4 regions of the Hymenobacter sp. UYAg731 genome follow, and region 4 is predicted to be linked to each of the others. Evidence: riboswitches for the same ligand, from Rfam matches in the RefSeq annotation. Region 4 holds a riboswitch; each other region holds the start of a gene.
What was found. A riboswitch is a leader RNA that binds a small molecule or an ion and turns the genes downstream of it on or off. The one in region 4 is predicted to bind S-adenosylmethionine.
Positions count from the first base shown of each region.

Region 1: it holds a riboswitch for S-adenosylmethionine, as region 4 does, so the genes downstream of both, ACVWYF_RS03260 (amino acid permease) here and ACVWYF_RS11135 (phosphoadenylyl-sulfate reductase) in region 4, are expected to answer to the same signal.
Region 2: it holds a riboswitch for S-adenosylmethionine, as region 4 does, so the genes downstream of both, metH (methionine synthase) here and ACVWYF_RS11135 (phosphoadenylyl-sulfate reductase) in region 4, are expected to answer to the same signal.
Region 3: it holds a riboswitch for S-adenosylmethionine, as region 4 does, so the genes downstream of both, ACVWYF_RS21990 (peroxiredoxin-like family protein) here and ACVWYF_RS11135 (phosphoadenylyl-sulfate reductase) in region 4, are expected to answer to the same signal.

Region 1 is NZ_JBSSEC010000001.1:756,087-763,318, reverse strand. It holds gene ACVWYF_RS03275 (carbonic anhydrase) at 1-402, shown strand, start outside; gene ACVWYF_RS03270 (M1 family aminopeptidase) at 508-2,967, opposite strand; gene ACVWYF_RS03265 (TonB-dependent receptor plug domain-containing protein) at 3,186-5,165, shown strand; SAM riboswitch class I at 5,384-5,476, shown strand; gene ACVWYF_RS03260 (amino acid permease) at 5,711-7,168, shown strand; gene ACVWYF_RS03255 (hypothetical protein) at 7,210-7,232, opposite strand, start outside.
Region 2 is NZ_JBSSEC010000006.1:92,876-100,107, forward strand. It holds gene ACVWYF_RS18445 (hypothetical protein) at 154-714, opposite strand; gene metF (methylenetetrahydrofolate reductase [NAD(P)H]) at 873-1,829, opposite strand; gene metH (methionine synthase) at 1,924-5,544, opposite strand; SAM riboswitch class I at 5,733-5,841, opposite strand; gene ACVWYF_RS18460 (NUDIX domain-containing protein) at 6,052-6,627, shown strand; gene ACVWYF_RS18465 (molybdopterin molybdotransferase MoeA) at 6,884-7,232, opposite strand, start outside.
Region 3 is NZ_JBSSEC010000010.1:14,406-21,637, reverse strand. It holds gene ACVWYF_RS22005 (erythromycin esterase family protein) at 1-1,131, opposite strand, end outside; gene ACVWYF_RS22000 (hypothetical protein) at 1,293-1,712, opposite strand; gene ACVWYF_RS21995 (LysM peptidoglycan-binding domain-containing protein) at 1,898-2,179, shown strand; SAM riboswitch class I at 2,504-2,619, shown strand; gene ACVWYF_RS21990 (peroxiredoxin-like family protein) at 2,985-3,650, shown strand; gene ACVWYF_RS21985 (O-acetylhomoserine aminocarboxypropyltransferase/cysteine synthase family protein) at 3,696-5,075, shown strand; gene metX (homoserine O-acetyltransferase MetX) at 5,347-6,375, shown strand; gene ACVWYF_RS21975 (homoserine dehydrogenase) at 6,435-7,232, shown strand, end outside.
Region 4 is NZ_JBSSEC010000003.1:701,382-708,613, forward strand. It holds gene ACVWYF_RS11125 (hypothetical protein) at 1-398, opposite strand, end outside; gene ACVWYF_RS11130 (RNA polymerase sigma factor) at 530-1,108, opposite strand; SAM riboswitch class I at 1,315-1,403, shown strand; gene ACVWYF_RS11135 (phosphoadenylyl-sulfate reductase) at 1,675-2,433, shown strand; gene cysD (sulfate adenylyltransferase subunit CysD) at 2,566-3,486, shown strand; gene ACVWYF_RS11145 (sulfate adenylyltransferase subunit 1) at 3,643-4,935, shown strand; gene cobA (uroporphyrinogen-III C-methyltransferase) at 4,951-5,763, shown strand; gene ACVWYF_RS11155 (assimilatory sulfite reductase (NADPH) flavoprotein subunit) at 5,814-7,232, shown strand, end outside.

The DNA.
Region 1 (7,232 bases), on a different contig from region 4:
GGCCTGATTGACAACTGGTTGGTGAACATCCGCGACGTTATCCGGCTGCACGAAACCGAGTACCTGCGCGAGAAGGACGAAACCTCGCGCCTGCGCCGCCTCGTGGAGTTGAACGTGATTGAGCAGGTGCGCAACCTAGCCAAAACCAACATCATCCAGAATGCCATGCGCGGCGACAACCCGCCCCGCCTGCACGGCCTCGTCTACGACATCGCCGATGGCGTGCTGAAAGACCTGAACGTAGACGGCGAGGATGTGATGACCGACATGGAGCACATTTACGCCACCGAGGCCATCGACCACGACCACGAAGGCGACAGCGACCAAAAAGACGAAGACGCCAATGCCTACGCAGGCCCCAAGCACGACCCGGCCCCGGAAGAATCAGTCGAAAGCAAGTAAGCCAATTCAACGTTCCGTTTTCTCCGATAGCTACCAACTACCCACAAAAAAGGCCTGCCGCGCATTGCGGCAGGCCTTTTTTGATGTTCGGACAGGTGAGCCAGATTACTTGGCGGCTTGTAATTCCTGAGTGGCTTTGTCGACGGCGGCCTGGGCTTCGGCGGCGTGGGCGCGGCCAGCCTGGGCTTTGTTGGCGGTCTGGAGCAGGGTCGTCACCATGCGGTCGGCCCCGTAGGACTTGTATTTCATGCCAAGGTCGCGCAGGCGGGTTACGCCTTCGGCAAAGGCAACCGGGTCTTCGAGGCGGCCCATCATGCCGGCCATGGGCTCGGCTAGGCTGAACTTGGCCTGGGGGCGGGCAGCGTCGAACTTGTCGCGCACGTAAGCCCATTCGGCGGCACCGCCAGCCTGAGCATAAGTAGCCACCACGGCTTGCGCGAGGGCACTTTGGCTGTCATTTTCCAGTGCTTTGGCACGGGCCAGGGCCTGGGCCGGCTGCACCACGGCCAGGGCACGCAGGGCAGCACCCTGCACGGTGTAAGATTGACTATTAAGCTGTTGCGTGAATAGCTTTTCGTCTTTCTTGTCCTTCAGGACGGCCAGGTCCTTCAGCAGCTGAGCTACAACGGCTGGCGTTTTCTCAGTAGCTGCCAGCTTGCGTAAGGCGGGCGTCGTGGCTTTGGCAACGGCTTTGTCGTCGAGCTTCAGCGCTTCCAGGCTGCCAAGACGAAGTCCTGAGAACTTATCGTTGAGGGCAGCCAGTAATATGCCACGGGCGGCAGCATTGGTGGCTTGCTCCTTAGCGCCCGCTACGATGGCTTCCAGCCGGTCCACGAACAGGGGCGCGTGGGCGTACTGGAAGGCGTATTCGGCCACTGATTTATTGTCGGTTTTCAGCCACAACGTTTTCTTGTTGGCGTCCACGTTCACCAGGTCGGGCTTGGCCGAAAGGGGCATGGTGAAGGTCTGGGTGGCCTCCGTCATGGTCACGGGCTGGTGCAGCACCTTGCCGCCCGCGTAGTAGTCGATGGTGAAAGGCAGGCGGAAGGTCTGGCCGGTCTGGGTCTGCTTCACGGTTACGGTTTCGGCCTTCTTGGCCGCATCCCAGGCGTAGTCGATGGTGACGACCGGGTGGCCGGGCGCGAAGTACCACTGGTTCCAGAACCAGTTCAAATCCTGGCCCGATACGGCCTCAAACGCCAGGCGCATCTGGTGCGCCTCGCCGTTGCCGAGGGCGTTATCCTTGAGGTATTTCTGGAGGCCGGCGAAGAATACGTCGTCGCCCAGGTAGGTGCGCAGCATGTCCATGATGGCCCCGCCTTTCTGGTAGCTCACGAGGTCGAAAACTTCCTCCTGCTCGTCGTAATGAAAGCGCACCAGGTTTTTGGTGGCATCACGGGGCGAACTCAGGTAGCGGCGCAGGTAGCGGTAGTAGTGGGCATCGGCGGCATCCTTGCCGTACTTGTGCTCGGCGTAGAGGCCTTCCGAGAAGTCGGCCATCGTCTCGTTCACGGTGATGTTGGACCAGCTTTCGGCCGTCACGTAGTCGCCGAACCACTGGTGAAACAGTTCGTGCGCAATCACCGATTCGGAGCCGTATTCGCGGTCAATCAGCTCGCGGTCGGTCATTTGCACCTGCTCGCCGTGCAGAGTGGCGGTGGTGTTTTCCATGGCCCCGCTCACGTAGTCGCGGGCCACAATCTGGCTGTATTTATTCCACGGATATTCCACGCCGAGGCGGTTGGAGTAGAACTCCAACATGTCGGGCGTATTGCCAAAAATCTGCTTGGCGAAGGGCGCGTACTTGGGTTCGAGGTAATAATTAACCTCCTTGCCGCGCCAAGTATCCTTGTAGACTTTGAAGTCGCCCACCGCCATCATGAACAGATACGGGGCGTGGGGCAGCTCCATTTTCCACACGTCGGTGCGCAGGCCGGGGCCGGCGGGCGTGCTGCTCACCATGCGGCCGTTGCTGAGCGTGACGTACTTGGCGGGTACGGTCATCGAGATTTCCTCGGTGGTTTTCTGGTTGGGCCGGTCGATGGTCGGGAACCAGGCCGACGAGCCTTCCGTCTCGCCCTGCGTCCAGATTTGCACCGGCTTGCCGGCCACTGCGCTGTCGGGATTGATGAAATACAGCCCCTTGGCGTCGGTAATGGCGGCCGAGCCCTTCACTTTCAGCTCGTCGGGCTTCGACACGTAGTCGATGTAAATCGTGTATTCCTCGCCCGGCTTAAATACGCGGCCTAGGCTGATGCGCAGGTTCATCCCATCGGCGTAGTCGTACTTGAGCGGGGTCTGCTGGGCGCCGTTCATCAGCGCCACGGCCTTGATGTCCATGCCTTTGGCGTCGAGGCGAAGCGAGTCAGTGGGGTAGGCGTGGGGCTTGAGCGTGACCCATGCCTTGCCATATAGGTAGCGCTTGGCATAGTCGAAACGCACGTCGAGCTTGGTGTGTACCAGGTCGTTGACCTTGGTTGCCGAGGCGCGGTAGGGAGATTCGGGCTTGGCAGCCGGCGGGGTGGGAGCCTGCGCGAAAGCCGGGGTGGTGGCCGCCAGACCCAATAGGCCTAATGCGAAAAGGTGCTTTATAGAGAAACGAAATGAGAAAAAGTGAGTTTCGCGCGAAGGACGCGGGCGGGATGTCAACGTTGCCTGACGCAAGGGCGAAAGTAGCGCGGACTTTGTAGTCCGCGTCCCGGAACGATACCCGAACGGCGCGGGGACGCGGACTACAAAGTCCGCGCTACGGTAGCTTTGCACCCCCACCAACTCCCTTATGAATGCGACTCACTCGCTACACCGCCCCCCTTTTCTGCTCCCTTTTTACTTTTAACGCCCTCGCCCAGAGCACACTGGCCGACAGCACCCGCGCCCTGAACGAGGTGACCGTGTACGGTACCCGTCTCAACCAGGTGGCGGGCCAAACCGGCCGCTACGTGACTGTGGTGCCCGGCCGCACGCTCGCTCAGTACCCGGTTTCGTCGCTCGATGATTTGCTGCGGCTGCTGCCTGCGATTGAGATGCAGAGCCGGGGCAACTTTGGCACCCAGGCCGATATCACGCTGCGGGGTTCTACTTTCAACCAAGTACTCATTCTTCTGGATGGCATGCGGCTGAACGACCCGCTCACCGGCCACTTCGCCGGCTACCTGCCCATCACGCCGGCCGAAATTGAGCAGATTGAAGTGGTGCGCGGCCCCGGCGCGGCCCTCTACGGCCCCGACGCCGTGGGCGGCTTCGTGAACATCGTTACCAAAACCTTCGCCGCCACCCACCGGCCCGATGGCGTGGAAGTGGGCGGCACGTTCATGGCCGGTGAGTACGACCTGAAAACCACCAATGCTGGCTTCTACGGCCAGGACAAGGGCCTGCGGCTGGCCGGCGGCATCCTCAACAACACGGCCAGCGGCCAGCTGCTGAACCTACCCGGCGGCCTGCGCAACGACTTCAAGCTGAACACCTACTCGCTCTCGGGCGCTTACCAAATCAACAACAAGCTGAGCGCCGCCGCCCGCGCCAGCTTCGACCGCCGCGACTACAACGCCCAGAATTTCTACACGACCAACGCCGGCGACCGCGCCCGCGAAACCACCTCGCGCGACTGGTACCAGGGACAAATACGCTACGACTGGAACGCCCGCGCCCGTACCGAATTGCAGCTGGTGGGTACGTCTAGCACCGACTATTACGTGTACACGCCCACTTCGGCGGCCAGCGACCACCTCATGCACTACCTCAACGTGCAGGCCCAGCACCAACTGCGCTTCTCCGATAAGGTACAGCTGACTTTGGGCGGCCAAGCCGACCGCCGCAGCGTGCGCAGCAACGACCGCGGCGACCACGCCGTGTGGCACCAAGGCGCGTTCGCCGTGGCCGGCCTCATGCCCGCCGCCGGCCTGAACCTGACCGCCGCCCTGCGCCTTGACCACGACCAAGCCTACGGGACCGAGGTGCTGCCCCAACTCACCGCCAGCCAGCTGCTGGGTGAGAAGCTGACGGTGCGCGCCGCCGTGGGCCGCGCCATCCGGGCGGCCAACTTCACCGAGCAGTACAACTCGGCCATCCGGCCCGGTACCGTACCCAACGGCTTCAACGTGGGCAATCCCGGCCTCGAAGCTGAGCGCACCTGGAGCTACGAGGGCGGTCTCGACTACGTGGTGGGCCCGGCCCTGACGCTGCGCGGCACCTACTTCAACCGCTATGGCCGGAACCTGATTGATTACGTGAGTACGCACGGCAGCGAGGTGCAGGCCGGCACCGGCTTCACCAATCTCAACCCTGCCAGCACTTACCGCTACGCCCAAAACCTGTTTGCCGTGAGCACGCAGGGCCTCGAATTCGAAGCCAGTACCCGCGCCCAGTTGAGTGAGGGCCTGCGCCTTGAAGGCAGCGTGGGCTACACCTATACCCACCTGAACGTGGACGGCAACATTGTATCGCAATACCTGAGCAACGTGGCGAAACAGCTCGTTAGCGGCAATGTGAGCCTGGTGCATCGTCGCTTCACGGCCAGCCTGGGCGGGGTATACAAGCAGCGCGCCAGCCAGCAGACTGTAGCCAGTGCCACCGTGAACGATGCCCAGCTCACGCCCGATTACGTGGTCATCAATGGCCGCCTTGATGTGGCGCTGCTGCCCGAGCGCCTCTGGGTGGTGGGCCAGGCCCAGAACCTGTTCGACGCGAAGTATTCCGACCTGCTCGGTGCCCAGATGCCCGGCCGCTGGTTGATGGCCGGCGTGCGGCTGGCGCTGCGGCGGTAGGAGGGGGAGGTCAGCGGGGTGATTCTCACGACCGTCATGCCGGGCGCAGCCGAGGCATCTCGCGTGTGGTAGTAACCTTTTTCAACGATTGGTTTGCTTCTGCACGCGAGATGCCTCGGCTGCGCTCGGCCTGACGGTCTATTTTTTGCCCAAACCGCCGGCGGGGTACGCATCCGGCATTACCTTTGCGGCATCAATTCTTTCTCCCCGAAGGATTGTTTTTATACAGAGGCGCTGAGAGACAGGCTCAATGACGCGCCGGCAACCACCCGCAACCGTGGGTATGGTGCCAACTCCTGATTATATAAAAACAACTGCCGTGCCTGCCGTTCCTGCTGCCTCGCTTGCTTTTCCTGGTGTTTTTTGTGTCCGTTTGTTGATGACAGGACCGATGGTCGCGGGCTGTTGTTGCTGTTGATTGCGGGCCGTAGCGCCGCGTAGCTGAAGCTACGGCCGGCGCATTTTCATTCCTTTTTTACGGGTTTTTTGCTTTGCGGCACGGCTGCTCCGATTGGGGCGGTAGCGTGGCGCGTTTCTATCTCATTATGTTGAAAAAATCACTGGAGCTGCTCCGAGCGGAAGCGGCCGAAACGGGGGCGAACACCCTCAAGCGCAGCCTGAACGGCGTGAGCCTGATTGCCATTGGCATCGGGGTCATTATTGGGGCGGGCCTGTTCTCGCTCACCGGCATCGCGGCGGCCAACAACGCGGGGCCGGCCGTGACGCTTTCCTTCGTGGTGGCCGCCGTGGGCTGCGCCTTCTCGGCGCTGTGCTACGCCGAATTTGCAGCGATGGTGCCGGTTTCGGGCTCGGCCTACACGTATTCGTATGCCACCATGGGCGAGCTGTTTGCCTGGATTATCGGCTGGGATTTGGTGCTCGAATACTCGGTAGGGGCGGCTACGGTGGCCATCAGCTGGTCGCAGTACCTCATCAAGTTCCTGAGTAAATACGGGCTGCACATCCCGGCGCGGCTGGTGATGTCGCCGTTCGAGTCGGCCACGCTGGCCGATGGCAGCACCGTACACGGCTTCGTAAACGTGCCAGCCATGCTCATCGTGCTGGCCATTACGGCCATCGTCACGCGGGGCACGAAAGGGTCGGCGTGGTTCAACGCGCTGGTGGTGGCCTTGAAGGTGGCCGTGGTGCTGGTGTTCATCGCGCTGGGCTGGAAGTACATTGACCCGGCCAACTACCAACCCTACATCCCGGCTAACACGGGCACGTTTGGCGAGTTCGGCCTGAGCGGCATCCTGCGCGGGGCGGGCGTGATATTCTTCGTCTTTATTGGCTTCGATATTGTGGCCACCATGGCCCAGGAAACCAAGAACCCGCAGCGCAATATGCCCATTGGCATTCTGGGTTCGCTGGCTGTATGCACCGTTTTGTTCGTGCTATTCGGGCACGTCTTGACCGGTTTGGCCAACTACACTGAGTTCAAGAACAGCGCCGCGCCGGTGGCCATTGCCATCGAGAAAACGCCCTATGCCTGGCTCAGCTCGGCCGTGATTCTGGCCATTCTCATCGGCTATACGTCCGTGATATTGGTGGATTTGCTGGGGCAGTCGCGGGTGTTTTTCTCGATGTCGAAGGATGGGCTGCTGCCGCCGGTGTTCTCGCGCTTGCACCCGAAATTCAACACGCCGTTTCAGTCCAGCCTGCTGCTGGGGTGCTTCATTGCGGTGTTCGCGGGCTTCGTGCCCATCGCGGTAGTGGGCGAGATGACGAGCATCGGCACGCTGCTGGCCTTTGTGATGGTGTGCCTCGGCGTGCTCATCATGCGCAGGTCCAACCCCGACGCGCCGCGCCCCTTCCGCACGCCGTGGGTGCCGGTGGTGCCCATTCTGGGCATCGTGGTGTGCCTGGTGATGATGGCCTCGCTGCCTTGGGAAACATGGCTGCGCCTCATCGTGTGGCTGGCCATTGGCATGGTCATCTACTTCGGGTACGGGAAGCGGAACAGCAAGCTGCGGCCGGCGCAGGAGGCCGCGAAGCAAGACTAATGCCCCCGGTCCGACCGCCCTAAGCGGTCGGACCGGGGGCATTAGTGCGTGGTCAGCCCGTTGG
Region 2 (7,232 bases), on a different contig from region 4:
GGTAGAGACGCAATATTTTGCGTCTCGTCGTTGAACGGAAGCGTCTAACGGTATTCCCGCGAGCCGTTCAACGATGAGACGCAAAATATTGCGTCTCTACACCCGTATACCATCCTGAATTCTGCTCTAACTCCTAACCGCTAACTCTTAACGCTATTTGGGCTGCTGCCGGGTGGCGGCATCGATGCCGTTCACGGCGCGGCTGGCCTGCAGGCTCACGAACTCGGCCTGGCGGGCGCGGACGCGCACTTCGTCGCGGGCAGGCATGTCCATTCGCACCTGCTTCAGCTGGTCGTTCAGGCGCTGGTAGATGGCGCGGGCGTAGTCCCAGTCGCGGTCGGTCCAGGTGGCGCGCTGGGTGCGGGTTTCGCGCACCAGCTGGCCGTAGGCGGCCGGTAAGTCCTGGGGAGTGAGGGCGTTAATCTGGCCATTGTAGGGGCCGAGCAGCTTGGCTTCCATCGCCAGCTGCTGGCGCGGGTCAAGGGGGCGGGCGCGGCGGGCACGGTTGGCGGCATCGTAGCGGGCGGTGGCTTTGCCGATGCGGGCCAGCTTGCCGGCGGCGGTGCGGGCCACGGTGTCCAATTCGTGGCCCGCTTCGCGCACGGCCTCCTGCCGGTCGCGGGGAGTCGAGTCGCAGCCCGTGAGCAGCAGTGCGGCCAGCACTACGCCGCCAAGTTTCAGGCCCGCCGGCCGATTACGCAATTCACCATTCATAGCACAAACACGGTAAGTAGGTTGCAAAGTACGGCCGCTTCGGCCGCATGTGCCCTGTACTACCGCGCCGGCCGAAAGGTTAGCGTGAATGCCTTGCCGGAGGTGGTTTCGGCACTGCGCAACGCCTTTTGGCCCGAAGCTATTCGGGAGAAATTTGCCTAAAACAGCTCGGCCGCTACCCGCCGGATGCTTTCCGACTTGCCCATGGAGTAGTAGTGCAGGCAGGGCACGCCGTGGGCCATGAGCTCGCGGCTCTGGTTGAGGCACCACTCGATGCCGATGGCGCGGGCCGCTTCGTTGTCGCGGCACTGGCTGATGGCTTCCACCAGCGGCTCGGGCAGGTTGAGGAAAAAAGTCCGTGGCAGCATGGTGAGCTGGCTTTTGGTCGTCAGCGGTTTCAGGCCGGGGATGATGGGCACGGTGATGCCGGCGTCGCGGCAGGCTTTTTCAAACTTGAAAAACTCTTCGTTATCGAAGAACATCTGGGTCACGATGTATTCGGCCCCCCGGTCCACCTTGTGCTTGAGGAAACGGATGTCGGAGGCGTAGTTGGACGCTTCGAAATGCTTTTCGGGGTAGCCGGCCGTGCCGATGCAGAAGTTGGTGGCCCAGGTATCATCCTGTTCCTCATCCAGGTATTCGCCCTTGTTCAGGTTTGCCACCTGGCCGATGAGGTCGCAGGCGTAGGCGTGCCCGTCGGGTTCAGGCTTGAAATGGCCTTCCGATTTGATGGGGTCGCCGCGCAGGGCCAGGATGGAATCGATGCCCAGAAAGTGCAGGTCAATCAGCGCGTTCTCGGTTTCCTCCTTCGTGAAACCGCCGCAGATGAGGTGGGGCACGGTGTCCACGTCGAAGCGGTTTTTGATGGCCGCGCAAATGCCCACCGTGCCGGGGCGGCGGCGCACGGTTTTCTTCTCCAGCAGGCCGTTGGGATGGTGGCGGTACACGTACTCTTCGCGGTGATACGTCACGTCGATGAACGGCGGCTTAAACTCCATCAGCGGCTCGATATTCGAGAACAGCGTGTGGATATTTTCGCCCTTTTTAGGTGGTAGCACCTCGAAGGAAAAGAGGGTTTTGCCGTTGGCCTGGGCGAGGTGGTCGGTAACTTTCATGGATAGTAGCGCGGACTTTATAGTCCGCGCCTGGAAGCGTGAGGTCGGTATATTCTTTCAGTTGTCGTTCAACTCGCGGACTACAAAGTCCGCGCTACTGTTTCGGCTCGTAGTTCAGATTGGGCATCAGCCAGCGCTCCAGCTCTTTGAGCGGCATGTGCTTGCGCTGCGCAATGTCGGCCACCTGGTCCACGCCAATGCGACCGAGGCCAAAATACCGCGAATCCGGGTGCGCGTAGTACATGCCGCTCACCGAAGAGGCCGGGTACATGGCCAGGTTTTCGGTGAGAATAATGCCGGTTTTGCCCTCCGCGTCGAGCAGGTTAAACAACGTGATTTTCTCGGTGTGGTCGGGGCAGCCGGGGTAGCCGGGGGCGGGGCGCACGCCGCGGTACTTCTCCTGCACCAACTCCTCGCCGGTGAGGTGCTCGTCGGGCGCGTAGCCCCAGAACTCGCGGCGCACCCGCTCGTGCAGGCGCTCGGCGAAGGCCTCGGCCAGGCGGTCGGCCAGGGCCTTTACCATGATGCTAGAGTAGTCGTCATGGTCGGCGTCGTACTGCTCGATGAGCTTTTCGATGCCGATGCCGGCCGTGACGGCAAACCCGCCCAAGTAGTCGGCCCGGCTGGTTTCCTTCGGAGCCAGGAAATCGGAAAAGGCGATGTTGGGGATTTTCGGACCTTTCTCGCCCTGCTGACGCAGCGTGAAAAACTCGCTGGCGACGGTTTCGCGCGAATCGTCGGCGTAGATTTCGATGGTGTCGTAGTCCTTGGTATTGGCAGGCCAGAAGCCCAGCACGGCGCGGGCCGTGAGCAGCTTGCCATCGATGATTTTGGTGAGCATGGCCTGTGCATCGGCAAACAGCTTGGTGGCCGCTTCGCCCAGGTTTTCATCGGTGAGAATGCGCGGGTAGCGGCCTTTCAGCTCCCAGGTGTGGAAGAAGGGCGTCCAGTCGATGTAGCGGGCCAGCTCGGCGAGGTCGTAGTCTGCGAGCACTTTGGTGCCGAGAAAGCTGGGCTTGGTGATGGCAACCGTGTTCCAGTCCGACTGCACGCCGTTGGCGCGGGCGGCCTCGATGGATAGGTAGCGTTTGTCGCGCTGACGGCTGGCGTAGTCGGCGCGCAGGGCGGCGTAGTCGTCGGCCACGGTCTGGGCGTAGGCCTTTTCGCCCGAGCCGAGCAGGCCGGCCGCCACGCCCACCGAACGCGAGGCATCGTTGACGTGGACCACCGCGCCGCTGTACGACGGCGCGATTTTCACGGCCGTGTGCAGGCGCGAAGTCGTGGCCCCGCCGATGAGCAGCGGGATTTTCAGGCCGCGCTTTTCCATGGCCTGGGCCACGTACACCATCTCATCAAGTGAGGGCGTGATGAGGCCGGAGAGCCCAATAACGTCCACGTTTTGCTTCTGGGCTTCGTCGAGAATCTTCTCCAGCGGCACCATCACGCCGAGGTCCACGATGTCGAAATTGTTGCAGGCCAGCACCACGCCCACAATGTTCTTGCCGATGTCATGCACATCGCCTTTCACGGTGGCCATCAGGATTTTGCCGGCCGTCTGGCGTTCCGAGCCCTGCTTGTCGGCCAAGAGGTACGGCTCCAGGTAGGCCACGGCTTTCTTCATCACGCGGGCCGATTTCACCACCTGCGGCAGGAACATTTTGCCGGCCCCGAACAGGTCGCCCACCACGTTCATGCCGGCCATCAATGGCCCTTCGATTACCTCCAGCGGCCGGTTCACCTGCTGGCGTACTTCCTCGGTATCCTCGTCGATAAACTCGGTAATGCCCTTCACCAGCGCGTGTTGCAGGCGCTCCCACACGGGGAGGCTGCGCCACTCGTCGGCCACTACTTCGGCCTTGTCCTTCTGCTTCACCGTATCGGCGAATTCCACGAGGCGCTCGGTGGCATCGTCACGACGATTCAGCAGCACGTCTTCGGCCAGCTCCAGTAGTTTGGGCTCGATTTCGTCGTATACGCCGAGCTGGCCGGGGTTCACGATGCCCATGTCCAGCCCCGCCCGGATGGCGTGGTAGAGGAAGGCCGTGTGCATGGCCTCGCGCACCAAATCATTGCCCCGGAAGGAGAAGCTGATGTTGCTGATGCCGCCGCTGGTGAGCGCGCCGGGCAGGTTGCCTTTAATCCAGCGTACGGCCTCGATGAAGTCGATGGCGTAGTTGCGGTGCTCGTCCATACCCGTGCCCACGGTCAGGATGTTGGGGTCGAAAATGATGTCGGAGGGGTCGAAACCCACTTCCTTCGTCAGGATATCGTAGCTGCGCTGGCAGATTTCCTTGCGGCGTTCCAGCGAGTCGGCCTGGCCGTTTTCGTCGAAGGCCATCACCACCACGGCGGCCCCGTACTGGCGCACGGTGTGGGCCCGTTCGCGGAAGGCTTCCTCGCCCTCTTTCAGCGAAATCGAGTTCACGATGCTCTTGCCCTGTACGCATTTCAGGCCGGCTTCCAGCACGCTCCACTTCGAGGAGTCAATCATCACCGGCACCCGCGCAATGTCGGGTTCCGAGGCGATGAGGTGCAGGAACGTCGTCATCACCTGCTCCGAATCGAGCATGCCCTCATCCATGTTGATGTCGAGGACCTGCGCGCCTTCCTCCACTTGTAGGCGGGCCACGGCCAGGGCTTCCTCATACGCGCCGGTGCGAATGAGGCGGGCAAAAGCGCGCGAACCGGTCACGTTGCAGCGCTCGCCCACGTTCACGAACAGGCTTTCCTTAGTGATGCCGAAGGGCTCCAGACCGCTCAGGCGGGTGGCCGGCGGAATTTTGGTGGGTAGCTGGCGGGGCTGGTATTTCTCGGCCAGCTTGCTCAATTCGGCAATATGCTGCGGGGTCGTGCCACAGCAGCCGCCCACCACCGTCACGATGCCTTCCTTCAGATAATCTTCTACCAGCGCGGCAAATTCTTCCGCCGATTCGTCGTAGCCACCGAAGGCGTTGGGCAGGCCGGCGTTGGGGTAGGCCGAGATGTGGACGTCGGAAATGCGGCTCAACTCCTGCACGTACTGGCGGAGCTGGTCGGCCCCGAGGGCGCAGTTCAGGCCCACGCTCAGCAGCGGCAGGTGCCGAATCGAGTTCCAGAAAGCCTCCACCGTCTGCCCCGAAAGCGTGCGGCCCGATGCGTCCGTAATCGTGCCCGAAATCATGACGGGCACCACGCGGCCGCCTTCGTCGAAGAACTTCTGCACGGCGTAGAGCGCCGCTTTGGCGTTCAGCGTGTCGAAAATAGTTTCGATGAGCAGCGTGTCCACGCCGCCGTCCACGAGGCCGCGCACCTGCTCCAGGTAAGCGGTAGCCAGCTCATCAAACGTCACGGCGCGGAAGCCGGGCCGGTTGACGTCGGGCGAGAGCGAGGCGGTGCGGTTGGTGGGGCCGACCGCGCCGGCCACGAAGCGCGGCCGCTCCGGCGTGGCATACTCATCGGCGGCCTCGCGGGCCAGTCGGGCCGACTCGTAGTTCAGCTCATACACGACGTGCTCCAGACCGTAGTCGGCCTGCGCGATGGTGGTGCCCGAGAAGGTGTTGGTTTCCACCATATCGGCCCCGGCGGCAAAGTATTCGGCGTGAATGCCCTTGATGATGTCGGGCCGGGTCAGGCTGAGCAGGTCGTTGTTGCCGCGCAACGGCTTGGGATGGTCGGCGAAGCGGGTGCCCCGGAAATCCTCCTCCGTGAGCGGGTGGCGCTGAATCATGGTGCCCATCGCGCCATCGAGAATCAGCAGGCGCTGGCGGAGCAGCTCGGGGAGGCGGTAGCGCGAAGCGAAAGCTTCGCGTTCCGGAGAAATAGTGGGCAGGGTAGGGGCGGAAACGGACATTTCTTTCTGGGTCGATATAGCAGCGTAAGGGCGCATATCCAGAAAGAAACCCGGGCGCAAGCGTCCGGTTCCGGCTGTCATCTTCTTTCACCAAAAACGGCGGTGAAACGGGAGTTGGCACCTACTCGTGGTAGGTTGCCAAGACGTCATCGGGCCCGGTCCCTCGGTCTTTCTGGATAGCAGCGTAGGACGAAGATACAACGGAACGGGCGTTGCGGCGCAAGCCAACGCAGGCGTTGTGAGCGCACCGTTAGGCCGGCTGCGCGGTCCCGGGCCAGGCGTTCGCCGGGATGCAAAGGGCGGGCGGCGGGCTTTTCGCCGACGGTTAGCTGCGGTACCGATTTGCCCAACCGCGTCGTTACTTGTTTTCAACAACGAACTTTCAACCCCTGTATGAACGCACGAATCTGCCTCCGCGAGCAGGAAACCTTATCCGACGACTGGTTTACCCTGCGCAAAATCACCTTCGACTACCAACGCAAAAACGGTACCTGGGAAACCCAATCGCGCGAGGCCTACGACCGGGGTAACGGGGCCGTTATCCTACTGCACGACCCCGCCACCGACCACGTCATCCTGACCCGGCAGTTCCGCCTGCCCACCTTCGTGAACGGCAACCCCACGGGCATGCTCATCGAAGCCTGTGCCGGCCTGCTCGATGACGAGCACCCGGACGCGGCCATCATCCGCGAAACGGAGGAGGAAACCGGTTACCGCCTCACCCACGTTGAGAAGGTGATGGAGGCCTTCATGAGCCCCGGCTCGGTCACGGAGCGCCTGTTTTTCTACCTGGCCGAATACTCGGCGGCCACCGAGCAGCACGCCGGCGGTGGCATCGAGGAAGAGGAAATCGAGGTGCTCGAAATGCCGCTGCCGGAAGCCCTGGCGCTGGTGAAAACGGGCGAAATCCAGGACGGCAAAACCATTATGCTGCTGCAACACCTGCGGTTGCGGCAGCTAACGGCGTAGCGTAGCCCGACAAGTCGGTGCCGACTTCGGGAGGTGCGGAAAGGCACCCCGACAAGTTGGGGCCGGGTTTTGGAGTGCCGGAAGGCCATCCCAACAAGTCGGGAGTGGGTTTTGGATTGCTGGAAGGGCATCCCGCCTTATCGGGGTCGGCTTTTGGGACTTCAGAAGAGCATCCCGCCTCGGTGGGATAGCCTTCCGGAGTTGCGAAAGCGGCTCCCGCCTTGTTGAGGACGGGTTCTGGATAGCGGCTACCGAGCTACAACCCCCATGCCGGCCATGCGCTGCCCGCCGCAAACACGGCCGGTTCCGGCGGCAGCTCCAGAAACGCGGTGGCCCCTACCAGCCCCATCATGTCGCCGGAACCGCCCACGCGGAGGGGCGTAGCCAGGCGGCGGCCCTCGGCGTCCACGGTCAGGCGCACGGGCACGAAGTGCGTGAGCTGGGGTTTGAAGGCGATATCAACCGTGAGCACGGCCGGCGCGGGCGCTTCAATAGTGGCGGCCGTTTCGGCCGCACCCTCGGGCTGCTGCACGGCGCGCAGCCAGGGCCGTACGTAGCGGCAGGCCGTGATGAAGGTGGACACCGGGTTGCCGGGCAGCCCAAAC
Region 3 (7,232 bases), on a different contig from region 4:
GTGCTTCAGGCTCACGAAGGCGTAGTCGGCGGGCTGGGCCAGCAGGCCGGCTTCGAGCGAGCCGGCCACCGGTGCGGGCACCGGCTTGTAGCCCATGGCCGGGAAGCCGTGGGTGCCACTGCCCGCCAGCGTGCCCAGAATGTATACCTGGTCGGGGCCGAGGCCATCCTTCACGGCCCGGCCCATGGGCCGGTAGGCCTGCATTTCGGCATTATCGAAGTGGTCGGTGCGGTTGGCCAGGTGGGGCAGGGCGGCCCAACAAACCACCTTTTCCTGCGGGTGCTGCTTCACATACCACAGCAGGTTGTCGGCCATCTGGGCATCGCGCGGGTTGCTGTCAGTTGCCTTGAACTCCTGCTCCGTTTTCGCGCCGGGGTCGTTCAGGGCATAGTCGCGGGCCTGAGCCAGCAGGCTGCGCAGGTTTTGCTGCCAGAACGTGGCTTCGGTGCGCCGCTTCGCGTCGGAACCGGTGGCGGCTTTGTTCACCAGCTTGGCCACTTTGGCCATTTCCTTCTCAAACTCGGCGAGCGTGGTGGTGGGCACAAATGAGAAATGCTCACCCATGAAACCGATGACCTGCTCAAGGTAGTCATAATTGAGCAGGGCCGCGCTCTTATCCGGAGCCAGGAATTCCTCCAGGTCGTCCACCATATCGCCGCTGTACTCGCCGGTCAGCTGCGGGTCGAAGCCGGCCACGCGCAGCCCTTGCCGGCCCAGCAGTGGCAAAATGCCCTGAAACTCCTGCGTCGATGTCCAGACCGGAAACACGCTGTTGCCAATGGCCTCCTGCGCCGGGCGGCCAGCCTCCAGCGCCTGCTGGGCCTTGTGCAAGTCATAAAACCCGCTCTCAAACGCCACCGTGGTGAAGCCCATTTGCTGGCGCAAAAAGCGCAGGAGCCGGATTTTGGCTTCGAACACGTTGCCTTCGCCGTGGCTGGGCTCGCCCAGCATCACCACCCGAGCCGGGCCGATTTCCGCTTTCAGGAATTCCAAATCCCGGAAATCGGTATCCGTCGGGTTGATGCTACGCACTGCGTGGGTGGGCAGCGGATTAGGGGCCTGGGCATAGGCCGCCGGCGCGAACAGGGCCACCGCGAGTAGCGCGGTGGCCGCTTTCAGATGAGTAAACATCAACAGAAAAAAGGAGGAGGAAAGCCGCACAGCGCGGTCGGAATTGGCAGAAAGGTAGCGCACTGAGGCAAAAACGAATGGCGCTGGCGGGAATTCTGCCACAAAAAAAGCCCCGAACCGGCGTGGTTCGAGGCTTTTCGTTTGGTTGATTCCGGAATGGTTTACTCGGCTTCGAGCATCAGGGCGGCCCCGTCGGCCGATTTCAGCGTGAGCTTTTTGTCAGTGAGGGTTTCCACGGCGAAGGTGTTGCTGGTAGTGGTACCGTCGGGGGTCATGGTGACAGTTTTGCCGGCTTGGTCAAACGTGTATTTGCCCGAAACGGCCCCGCTGGCCCCGGTCATGTTGTAAGTACCGTTGGCGAAAATGCGCAGTTCTTCCTGCTTTTGGGCGTCAGTTTGCTTTACTTTGTCGCCGGCGGTATCGGTTTCCTTGGCGGTTTTCCACACCTTGCTATCGGTGCCGTACAGCATGTTCACGCCCTCCACTTTGCCTTTATCGTTGCTGCACGAAGCGGCAAAAAGCGACACAAGCAGCAGCAGACTGGCGAAGTAACGGAGCGAAAAAAGGGACTGGAGTTTCATGGGCAAAAAGGGTGATGGTGAAAGAATGAAAGTGACACGCGAGGTGCGGACTCGTCGGCTTACGACGCAGACGCAAAAGAGTTTAGAGCGCAACCCCGCTTGGGCTTGCCCGTATAGCAACCCGGTCGGCCCGCTCACAAGCGCTTTCGGCAGCACTCATCTCTCCATTTAACCTCACTGATACCATGGGACTCTTCGATTTCATCAGCGACAAAGGCGACCAGAAGCCCGCAGAGCCCGCGGCTAAGCCGGCGGCTGGCGGCACCGATTTTTTTGGCAATGCCAAACCGGAAGCCACCGGCAACACGTATACCGTTGTCAGCGGTGATTCCCTCTCCAAAATAGCAAGACACCACTACGGCGACGCCGCCAAGTGGCACCAGATATACGACGCCAATAAGGCGCTCATCGGCGACAACCCTGACCACATTGAAGTGGGACAGGTGTTGACCATACCTAGTCTCTAGGTACTTTTTTGCAGAAAAAAGGTGAGAAAAGCCACTCTGTTTCAGGGTGGCTTTTTTGCGTTTGGTGGGGTCATAAGGGCGATGCTCCCAGAACGTCATGCCGAGCGTAACCGGGGCATCTCGCTCGGGAGAGTAAACCAATCGTGGAAAAAAACTCAGCAGTAGCACGCGAGATGCCTCGGCTACGCGCGGCATGACGTTCCAGACGTTCACCAACACCCCACCAAAAATATTTTCACTCCCCCGCTTGCCCATCCCAAAAATTCTCCCGTACATTTGCCAATACCAAACAGGTACTCCCCGCTAACGGTGGGCAGTTTTCAAGTTTTATACAGAAGTGGCGAGAGACTAGGCTCCGTGACCCACTGGCAACCTTCGCAAAACGAAAGGTGCCAATTCCTACCCACCCGCAGCTTCGGCCGCGCTGGGACAGATGATTCGAGTGCCATGGAAAATCCCTCACATCCTGCTTTTTTTCTCCCGAATGCTCCGGCTGCTTTTCGCGCCCTGGCATCGGGTTTCTTCGTTTCGGCCGATGGCGGCCGGATTGTGGCATTGCCCAACGGGCGAATGCGAATGTGCTGTTGTTGCGCGTGTTGTTGCTAGTCTGATTTCGGCCTAACAACCTCCTCTTTCTTCTTCGTGGGAATGCCATTGTACCTGGCCCGTTGGGGCCACGCGGGTGCATCGAATGCGCTGAACGCGGCCACTGGCCGGCCCGCGCTGCACCGGACTACCGCCCCAGGCGGACCATGCTCCCCGAAGAAGTCTCTCTCCCTCACCCAGATATTCTTCTCGACTTCGCATGTCCACGCTCACCACTCCCGCTTCCATTCAACCCGAACTGGCCGCTACGGCCCAACACTTGGCCACCCTGCTGCCCGCCACCGCCAGCCAAACCATCGATGCCGGCATTGCGGCCGTGCATGCGGCCGGTTTGGCGCAACGCAGCCTCCGGGCCGGCCAAACGGCTCCCGCTTTCACCCTGCCAGACGCGGCGGGCCAGCCAGTTTCGCTGACGACGCTGCTGGCCAGCGGCCCGGTGGTGCTGGTGTTTTATCGCGGCAACTGGTGCCCCTACTGCAATGTGCAACTGCGGGCCTACAACCAGGCCCTGGCCGATTTCAAGGGCTTTAATGCCACGCTGGTGGCTGTTTCGCCCCAAACGCCGGACCTCACCAGCCTCACGGCCGAGGAAAAGGAGTTGCGCTTCCCAGTGCTGAGCGACCTCGGCAACGCGGTGGCCCGGCAGTACGGGCTGGCCTACCAGGTGGGCGATGCCGTGTACCACACGCTGCACGGCGTGGGCATCGACTTGGCCATTTTCAACGGCGACGATAGCGGCGAGCTGCCGCTGACGGGCACGTTCGTCATCGCCCGGGATGGCATCATTGCCTGGGCCGCCACCGAAGCCAACTTTAAGCAGCGGCCCGACCCGGCCGTGCTGCTGGAGGCGCTGGCTCAACTCTAATTCAACATTCATAATCAACGCTTCACCGCTTAAAATATCAACATCATGTCCGTTCAGCCCCAACACTTCGAAACCCTTCAGCTCCACGCCGGCCAGCAGCCCGACCCCACCACCGGGGCCCGCGCCGTGCCGCTGTTCCAGACCACCAGCTACGTATTCAAAAGCGCCGAGCACGGGGCCAATCTGTTTGCCCTGAAGGAGTTCGGCAACATCTACACCCGCCTGATGAACCCCACCACCGACGTGTTCGAGCAGCGCGTGGCGGCGCTGGAGGGCGGCGTGGCGGCACTGGCCACCGGCTCGGGTCAGGCGGCCCAGTTCATTGCTTTGAACAACATTCTGCAGGCCGGCGACAACTTCGTGAGCACGGCCTACCTGTACGGCGGCACCTACAACCAGTTCAAGGTGGCGTTCAATCGCTTGGGCATCGAGGCGCGCTTTGCGGACGGTGATAACCCGGCTTCGTTTGAGCCGCTGATTGACGAGAAGACCAAGGCTATTTACCTGGAAACCATTGGCAACCCCAGCTTCAGCATTCCGGATTTTGAGGCCATCGCGGCCGTTGCGAAGAAGCACGACTTGCCGCTGATTGTGGACAATACCTTTGGCGCGGGCGGCTACTTGTTCCGGCCGCTGGAGCACGGCGCGCACATCGTGGTGGAATCGGCCACGAAGTGGATTGGCGGGCACGGCACCAGCGTGGGCGGCGTGATTGTGGATGGCGGCACCTACGATTTCGGCAACGGCAAATTCCCGCAGTTCACCGAGCCGAGCGATGGCTACCACGGCTTGATTTTCAATGACGTATTTGGCAAGGGCGGGCCATTTGGCAACATTGCCTTCATCATCCGGGCGCGGGTGGAGGGGCTACGCGACTTTGGGCCTTCCATCAGCCCGTTCAACTCCTGGCAGCTGCTCATTGGCCTCGAAACCCTGAGCCTGCGCGTGGACCGCACCGTGGAAAATGCCCTGAAAGTAGCCAACTGGCTGGAGCAGCACCCGCAGGTGGAAAGCGTGAACTACCCCGGCTTGGCCAGCAGCCCCTACCACGCCATCGCCAGCAAGTACCTCAAGCGCGGCTACGGCGGCGTGCTTTCGTTCCGCATCAAGGGCACCAAGGAAAATGCCTCGCAATTCATCGACAGCCTGAAGCTCATCAGCCACCTGGCCAACGTGGGCGATGCCAAAACGCTCATCATCCAGCCCTCGGCCACCACGCATCAGCAGCTGAGCGAGGAGGAGCAGCTGGCCGCCGGCGTCACGCCCACCTCGCTGCGCCTGTCGGTGGGCATCGAGCATTTCGACGACATCAAGGCCGACTTGCAGGCGGCGTTTGATGCCATCGGCAACACGGCCAGCCTGCCGACGGAGGGCGAGGAAGTGGGCGAGCCCGCACTGAAGCACGCCCAGCCGCTGGAAGTATAGTTTTTAGTGGTTAACGATTAGTGGTCAGTGACATGGTAAAAACCACTGAGGATTAATCGTTAACCACTAACCGTTAACCACTAACAATATTGCCGCCAGCGGGCCACCCTTGGCGGGTCGGTGCCAGTCTCGCTGGCGGCCGAGTTTTATCGCAGCTTTAGAATCGGTGCGCCGGCCCGGGCCTCTTCCGTGATGGGAGGAGAAATGGGAGTGAGAAACTATTGCGTCGGGCCGGTTCGCTGGTTCTGAAGCTGTGCTACTTAATTGAATTATGCCAACCCAAGTATTTGAACTGCCGGACCTGACCCTGGAAAGCGGCGAAACCCTGACCGGGGCGCACGTAGCCTACCAGACCTGGGGCCAGCTCAACGAAGACCGCGACAATGTGGTGTGGGTGTGCCACGCCCTCACGGCCAACGCCGACGTACTGGCCTGGTGGCCGGGCCTGGTAGGGCCGGGCTGCTACTACGACCCCACCGAGTGGTTTATCGTGTGCGCCAACGTGCTGGGCTCGTGCTACGGCAGCACCGGGCCGCTCGATGCCGACCCGGCCACTGGCCAGGCGCGCTTCCAGCACTTCCCGCTGCTGACAATCCGCGACCTGGTGGCGGCGCACGAGGCGCTGCGGGAAGAGTTGGATTTGGCGGATATCAACACGCTGATTGGCGGCTCAATGGGTGGGCAGCAGGCGCTGGAGTGGGCCGTGCAGCGGCCCGATTTGTTCGACCATTTGGTCGTCATTGCCACCAACGCCCGGCATTCAGCCTGGGGCATTGCCTTTAATGAGGCCCAGCGGCTGGCCATTGAGGCCGACCCGACCTACGCCGCCGGCCAGCCCGGCGGGGGCGACGACGGCCTGCGCGCCGCCCGCGCCATGGCCCTGCTCAGCTACCGCAGCTACTCGGCCTACGCCGAAACCCAGACCGACCCTACCGACGACGAGCTGTTGCGCGAGCACCGTGCCAGCGCCTACCAGCGCTACCAGGGCGATAAACTGGTGTCGCGCTTTGATGCCTACAGCTATGTTTCCCTGAGCCGGAGCATGGACACCCACCACCTGGGCCGCAACCGGGGCGGGGTGCCGGCGGCGCTGGCCCGCATTGGGGCGCGCACGCTGGTGCTGGGCATCACCTCCGATGTCCTGTTTCCGCTCACGGAGCAGCGGGAGCTGGCGGCCCACATTCCCGGCGCGATGTATGCCGAGCTGGACTCGCGCTACGGGCACGACGGGTTCCTGCTGGAAACGGCGGCCATCACGCATTTCCTGGAGCTGTTCTACGCGCCCACGTTTGTGCATTAACGGGTAGGGTGCGGGGTCGTACCCTACTTCTTTTCTGACCTTTGAAAACCATCCATCCTATGGATTCTGATAAACAACTCCTGCGCCTCGGCCTGATTGGTTTTGGCTGCGTGGGGCAGGGCTTTTACGACATCCTGCAACAGCAGCCCGGCCTGGGGCTGGCCATCACGCGCATTGCCGTGAAAAGCCCCACCAAGCCCCGTTCGCTGCCCGCCGACCGCTTCACCTACCACGCCGATGAGCTGCTGAACGACCCCACGCTGGACGTGCTGGTGGAAGTCATCGACGATGCCGATGAGGCGTTCCGATTAGTGAGCGCGGCGTTGCGCCAGGGCCGGCGGGTGGTGACGGCCAACAAGGCCATGCTGGCCCGCCATCTCGCCGAGTTGGTGCAGCTGGAGCAGCAGCACGGCGGCGCGCTGCTGTATGAGGCGGCCGTGTGCGGCAGCATCCCGGTGGTGCGGACGCTGGACGGCTATTTCAGCCATGAGCCGCTGCGGGCGGTGCAGGGCATCTTCAATGGCTCGTCCAACTACGTGCTCACGCGCATGAGCGAGGAAGGCTCCGACTACGGCCCGGCCCTGGCCGAGGCGCAGGCCAAAGGCTTTGCTGAAACCGACCCAGCGCTGGACATGGGCGCGTTTGACCCGCGCTCAAAGGCGGTGATTCTGGCGGCCCACGCCTACGGGGTTTTTCTGGAAGCGGATGAGGTGCTGAACCTGGGCATTGAGGGCATTGGCGCGGCGGATATTGCCTACGCGGCGGCGCAGGGCCAGAAAATCAAGGTAGTGGCCAGCGTGGAGCGCCTGGCCGATGGCCGCGTGACGGCCCTTGTGACGCCGCAGCTGGTGGGGCCA
Region 4 (7,232 bases):
CCACCCTGGTACAAGGCCGCGTCGGTGTCGGTGGCGGGGCTGCTGAGCGTGGCGGCGGGCGCAACCGCCACGGCCGTTTCGGGCGCGGCGCGGTTGGCTTTCCAGGCTTCGCTGGCCCCGGCGGCGAACACGAGCAGGGCCAAAGCTGCCGCTACGCCGTAGCGCTGAAACCAGCTGGCGCGAGTTGCGGGCTGGGCCACCGGCGCAACTGCAGCCACCGGCGCAGCAAAAGGCATTTCCGAAACTTCGGCCAGGCGCATGGCCGGCGTTTGGGGCGCGGCGGCATTGAGCTGTTCCTCCAACGCGGCCCAAAGGTCGGGGCGCGGCTCGTGGGTGTCGAAATCGGCACGGTGCCGCTCGACGAAGGTTTCAAGGGAATTATTTTTCTTGGTATCCATGAATGAGTAGCAGACGCACGGTTCGTCCAGGTTCAGGGCGGGCCACGGGGCTATACGAAAACCGCGGCCGGGCGAAAAAGGATGAAGGGTAGTTGAGGGGTTAAATGACTAGTGATAACAGATAAAAAAACTTAGCTAAGGCCACGCTGGGCGGCTAATTCGCGCAGCCGAACCCGCGCCCGGCTGTACTGCGATTTGGAAGTAGATTCGGAAATACCCAGGATGCCGGCGATTTCGAGGTGGTCGTAGCCTTCCAATAAGTACAGGCTGAGCACCACGCGGTAGCCGTCGGGCAGCTCCTGAATGCAGCGGCGCAGCACGTCGGCACGGTAGTGCATGTCGGCTTCGTCTTCGGGCGAGTGGGCGGCGGCTTCGGCGGGCTCGTCGTGGTGCTGCTCGCCCAGCGGCACCAGCGCCAGCCGCCGCTGTCGCAGGCAGTTGATACTTTTGTTCACCACAATCCGCTTCAGCCAAGCCCCGAACGACGAGTCGCCCTTGTAGCCGCTCAGCTCCCGAAAAGCGCTCAGGAATGATTCCTGGAGCACATCTTCAGCCTCGGCATAGTCGCCGGTGATGCGCAGAGCTGCGTTGAACATGGCCTTGGAGTAGCGCCGGTAAATCTCGGCCTGGGCCTGGCGGTCGTTGAGGCGGCAGCGCTCCACCAACGGGGCGTTGATGTCGACGTAGGCGGAGTGGGCTAGGGCTTCCATGCAGAAAACGAGGTATTAGAAGTGCTTAAGCAACCCATAGACCAAGCGCAGGGTTCAGGGGTTGCACGGCAAATTACGCGGCGAAAGCACGGCCGCCAAACCTTTGGCGAAGTGAGCAGTTTCAATCTGCGCGAAACAAAATTTTGGCATTTCGCATTTTCGTCCTTTACATTTGTCCCAGCAACCCTCGTTTGGGGCGCTACCCATTTTTATACAGAGGCGCGGAGAGACAGGCTCGACGAAACGCCGGCAACCCCCACCCGTTGGAACGGTGCCAAGTCCTGAAATATAAAAAACTGCCGTGAGCACATTCCGCAACCACCGCCCGCAACCCGTCCCCTTCGCCGCCCCGCGCCGAATGTGCTGTTGCATGGGCTGTCCCCTGGCCGTTATGCTGGGGGCGATTGCTGGTTGTTGAGCTAGGGCTTTTCTTCCGGCGGCTGCTGCGGCGGCCACCCCGCTATCCCTTTTGTGGTGATTGATGCACTGCGCGACGCGTAGCGGGTTTTTACAGCCTTCGCGGCTCATTTTGGTTTTTTCTACGGAGAAAAACTCCCCGTTCCATCATGGCATTACCCCTTGAGAGCCAGGTCGCTGACCTGCGTCGCTACCTGCCCGAGTGCTCGGTGCCGGAAACCCTGGCCCTGCTGGCCGACCACTTCGCCGGCCGCGTCTCGTTTTCCACCTCCTTCGGCCTGGAAGACCAGATTATCACCCACTTCATCTTCGAAAACGACCTACCCATCCGGGTTTTCACCCTCGATACGGGCCGCAATTTCCAGGAGACTTACTCGACCTGGAACAAGACCCTGCTGCGCTACGGCAAGACCATCGAAGTCTTCGCGCCGCAAACTGCCGCGCTCGAAGAATTGGTCGCTCAAAAAGGCCCCAACAGCTTTTACGAGAGCATTGCGAACCGGAAGGAGTGCTGCAATATCCGTAAGGTGGAGCCGCTGAGCCGCGCTCTGGCCGGCCAGCAGGTATGGGTGACGGGCATCCGCGCCGAGCAGTCGGCGAACCGCCAGACCATGCACCCCGCCGAGTGGGACGCCGGCCACGGGCTCATCAAAGTACACCCGCTCTTCGACTGGACCTGGACCGAGTGCGAAGCCTTCGCGCAGGCCCACGGCATCCCGGTTAACCCGCTGCACAACAAAGGCTTCGTGAGCATTGGCTGCGCGCCCTGCACCCGGGCCATTGCGCCGGGCGAGGACTTCCGCGCCGGCCGCTGGTGGTGGGAAGATGCCGTCGCCAAGGAGTGCGGCCTGCACGCCACCGCCGCCCACCAGGGCCTCGACCCGGTGGTGGAGCGAATGCCGGGCTAGGCCCGAATTCCTGCGCTAGCGGCCGGGCCGCTGGCGCTACTTTCTTCCCCAAAGGCACCCCTCGCGGGCCTTATCCCACCCTCCTTCTTCCGGTTTTTCAATTTCGCCCGATTTTTCGGGCCTCGGCTTCCTATGTCATTATCAAACCCTGTTTATCTCGATTACCTCGACCGTTTAGAGGCCGAAGCCATTCACATTCTGCGCGAAGTGGCCGGTCAGTTCGAGCGGCCCGCGCTGCTGTTCTCGGGCGGCAAAGACTCGATTGCCCTCACGCGACTGGCCGAAAAGGCCTTTCGGCCGGGCCGGTTTCCGTTTCCGCTGGTGCATATCGATACCGGCCACAACTTCGAGGAAATCATCAATTACCGCGACGAGCTGGCCGCTACTTTGGGCGAAAAGCTGATTGTGCGCCGGGTGGAGGACACCATCCGGGAGCGCGGCCTGCACGAGCCGGGCGGCAAGTACCCCAGCCGCAACCCCCTGCAAACCTACACCTTGCTCGATGTGATTGAGGAATTTGAGTTCGATGCCTGCATTGGCGGGGCGCGGCGCGACGAGGAAAAGGCCCGGGCCAAGGAGCGCATCTTCTCGGTTCGCGACGACTTTGGCCAGTGGGACCCCAAGCGCCAGCGCCCGGAGCTGTGGAACATTTACAACGGCCGCATCCAGAAGGGCGAAAACGTGCGTGTGTTCCCCATCTCGAACTGGACCGAACTGGACGTGTGGAACTACATCCAGCGCGAAAACATCAAGCTGCCAGAGATTTACTTCGCCCACGAACGCCAGTGCGTGGTGCTGCCCAGCGGCCAGTTCCTGGGCTTCAGCGAGCACCTGAACCTGGACGAAACCGACGAAATCGTGAACCGCCGCGTGCGCTTCCGCACCGTGGGCGACTCGACCTGCACGGCCGCCGTGGAAAGCGATGCTGCCTCCGTCGACGACATTATTCAGGACCTGCTGCTGGCCAAAGTGAGCGAGCGCGGCGCGACCCGGCTCGATGACAACCTCTCCGAAACGGGGATGGAGGACCGCAAGCGGAACGGGTATTTCTAGGCAAATAATCCCGGCTGGCCGTCATGCTGAGCGTAGTCTAAGCATCTCTACCGCAACACTAAATCAATCGAAATAAAGGAATAACTGCTGCACGCGAGATGCTTCGGCTACGCTCAGCATGACGTTCTGAAAACAATCATTACCCCATTACAAAAAATGGACCTTCTCCGATTTATTACTTGCGGCAGCGTCGACGATGGTAAAAGTACGCTCATCGGCCGCTTGCTGTACGACAGCGACTCCGTATCCCTCGACGTGCTGGCCACCTTGGAAAAGCGCCGTGCCAGCACCGGCGGCGACGTCGATTTGGCGCTGCTCACCGATGGCCTCAAGGCCGAGCGCGAGCAGGGCATCACCATTGATGTGGCGCATAAATACTTCACCACGCCGCGCCGCAAGTTCATCATTACCGACGCGCCGGGCCACGTCCAATACACCCGCAACATGGTAACCGGCGCGAGCAATGCCGACCTGGCCATTGTGCTTGTGGATGCGCGCCAGGGCGTGATTGAGCAGACTCGGCGGCATACGCTACTGGCCTCGCTGCTGGGCATTCAGCACTTCGTGCTGGCCGTGAACAAGATGGATTTGGTGGGCCACGAGGAAGTGATTTTCCAGAAAATTGTGGCCGATTACCAGGTTATTGCCGCGCAGCTGAAACTACCCAGCGTGGTTGCCATTCCGCTGAGCGCGCTCAATGGCGACAACGTGGTGCGCCGCTCCGATTTCCTGCCTTGGTACCACGGCCCCAGCCTGCTGGAACATCTGGAAAGCGTGCCCGCTGCCATTGATGTTAACCCAAATGAGCCACGCTTCCAGGTGCAGTATGTGATTCGGCCCCAAACCGAAGAGCTGCCCGACTACCGGGGCTACGCTGGCCGGATTCAGAGCGGCACCTACCGGCCCGGCGACCGGGTCCGCATCTGGCCCTCGGGGCTGGAAACGGTGATTGAGGCCATTGAGGTGAACCAGCGGGAAGTGGCCACGGCCAGTGCCCCGCAGGGAGTAGTGCTGCGCCTGCGCGACGATGTGGACGTGAGCCGGGGCGCGACCATTGTGCCCACCAGCGCCCACCCGGCCGTGGTGCGCGAACTGGAAGCCACCCTCTGCTGGATGGATGAGCGGCCCCTGCGCGCCGGCCGCAAGCTGCTGGTGCAGCACCACGCGGCCACGGTGAAGGCGGTCGTGACCACCATCCTGCAAAAGACCAACATCGAAACCTTCGAGAGCCAGGGCACCGACGAGGCCCGGCTCAACGACATCGTGCGGGTGCGCCTGAAAACTGCCCTCTCGCTGGTGGTAGACGAGTACCGCCAGAACCGCGTGACCGGAGCCTTCATCCTAGTGGATGAGCAAACCGGGGCCACGCTCGCCGCCGGCCTCATCGCCGCCACCGACCCGGAATATTTCACCGAGGAAGTGCCCGCCGAAGCGGTGTTTTCCATCTAGTATTTGACCTGTAATATGGCTGATTCCCCTCTTTTCATCCCCCGCCTGACCGTGGTGGGCGCGGGCCCCGGCGACCCGGACCTGCTGACGCTGAAAGGTGCGAAAGCCCTGGCCGCGGCCGATGTCGTGCTGTACGACGCGCTGGCCAATGATGCCCTGTTGGCGCACGTCCGGCCCGGCGTGCCGCTAATTTTTGTGGGCAAACGCAGTGGTTTCAAAGCCTACACGCAGGAAGGCATCAATGAACTGATTGTGCAGCAGGCCTACCGTTATGGCCATGTGGTGCGCCTGAAGGGCGGCGACCCGTTCGTGTTCGGCCGGGGGCGCGAGGAAATGCTGCATGCCGAAGCCCACGGGCTGGCCACGGACTACGTGCCGGGCATCAGCAGCGCGGTGGCAGCGGCGGGCAGCATGGGCATTCCGGCCACGCACCGGGGCCTGAGCGAAGGCTTCCGGGTGCTCACGGCCACCACGGCCGACGAGCGGCTCTCGACCGCCCTCCTCGAAGCGGCTCAGACGCCCGGCGTTACCACGATTATCCTGATGGGCATGAGCCGGCTGGCGGAAATCGCGGCGCTATTTGCCCGCTACGGCGGGGCCGGGGTACCGGCCGCCGTCATCCAGAATGGCACGCTGCCCAGCGCCCGCGTGGTGACCGGCACGGTGGCCGATATCGCCGGGCGCGCCAGCAGTGCGGGCCTGGGTGCGCCGGCCGTGATAGTGCTGGGCGAAGTGGTGCGGCTGATGAAGCAGCCCGCAACGGTGGCAGCAGCAGAGGTGGCAGTTGAGCTGCTACCGGAGCTGCTGGCTTACGCGAAAGTGGCTTAGCAATCAATTTGAGCCGATTACCTCCCTCCTACCTGCATTCCGACTCGATTATGCCAACGCTCCCCATCCTCTCGCCCGCGCTCGATGAAGCGCAGCTCCAGCAGCTCACCGCCAACCTGTCGGCCAACCAGCTGCTGTGGCTGAGTGGCTACTTCTACGGCCAGGCCACCGGTGGCACGCAAGCCGTGGCAGCTCCGGCGGTGGCTTCGCCAGCCGCTGCTCCCGACGCTCAGAAGCTGACGATTCTCTACGGCTCGCACACCGGCAATGGCAAGAAAATCGCGCAGCAGGCAGCCGAGTCGGCCCGGCAGCGCGGCCTTGCGCCCGAGGTGCGCGACATGAACGACTACCCCACGCGGCAGCTAGCGCAGGAGCAGAATCTGCTCATCGTCGTGAGTACGCACGGCGAGGGCGAGCCGCCCATCGCGGCCGAGGAGCTGCACCAGTTCCTCAGCGGCAGCCGGGCACCGAAGCTGCCGAAGCTGCGTTTCGCCGTGCTGGCGCTGGGCGATACGAGCTACCTGCACTTCTGCCAGACCGGCAAGGAGTTCGACCAGCGCCTGGCTGACCTGGGCGGCACCCGTCTGCTCGACCGCGTGGATGCGGACGTGGACTATCAAAGCGCCGCCAGCCAGTGGATTGAAGCGGCTTTGGAGAAAATAGCCGGCACTGCTGGCAGCAACCCCGAAACTCCAGTTGCAGCCGGAGCATCGGTAGCAGCCGTTTCACCCCAGCCAACCGAAGCAACCGCCACCACTTTCACCCGCGAAAACCCCTGGCCGGCGCGGGTGCTGGAAAGCATCCAGCTGAACGGGCGCGGCTCGCATAAGGAAACGTACCACCTGGAGCTGGATTTGGCCGGCTCGGGCCTGCGCTTTGCGCCGGGCGATGCGCTGGCCGTGCGCCCCCGCAACCACGACCCGCTGGTGGAGGAAGTGCTCCGCGCCGCCCGGCTTTCCGACTCGGCCCCGGTGCAATTGGGGGCCGAAAGCCTGCCGCTGGCCGCCGCTCTGGCCAACCGGCGCGAGCTCACGGTGCTCACCCGCGACGTGCTGGAACGCTACGCCGCCCTGGCCCCGCACGCCGAACTGCACGGCCTGCTGGCCGACACCGCGCGCCTCCAGCCCTACCTCTACGGCCGCGACGTGGCCGATTTGCTCACCGATTTCCCCACCGACCAGCTCACGGCCCAACTGCTGGCCGACACGCTGCGCCCGCTGCCCAGCCGCGCCTATTCCATCGCCAGCAGCCTGCTGGCCCACCCCGACGAAGTACACCTGACTGTGGGCGCGGTGCGCTACGAGGCCCACGGCCGCCGCAAGCAGGGCGTGTGCTCGTCCTTCCTGGCCGACCGCGTGGCGGTGGGCGACGAGGTGCGCGTGTTCGTGGAGCACAACGAGTATTTCAAGCTGCCCCAAAACCCGGCCACCGACATCATCATGGTGGGGGCGGGCACGGGCATCGCGCCA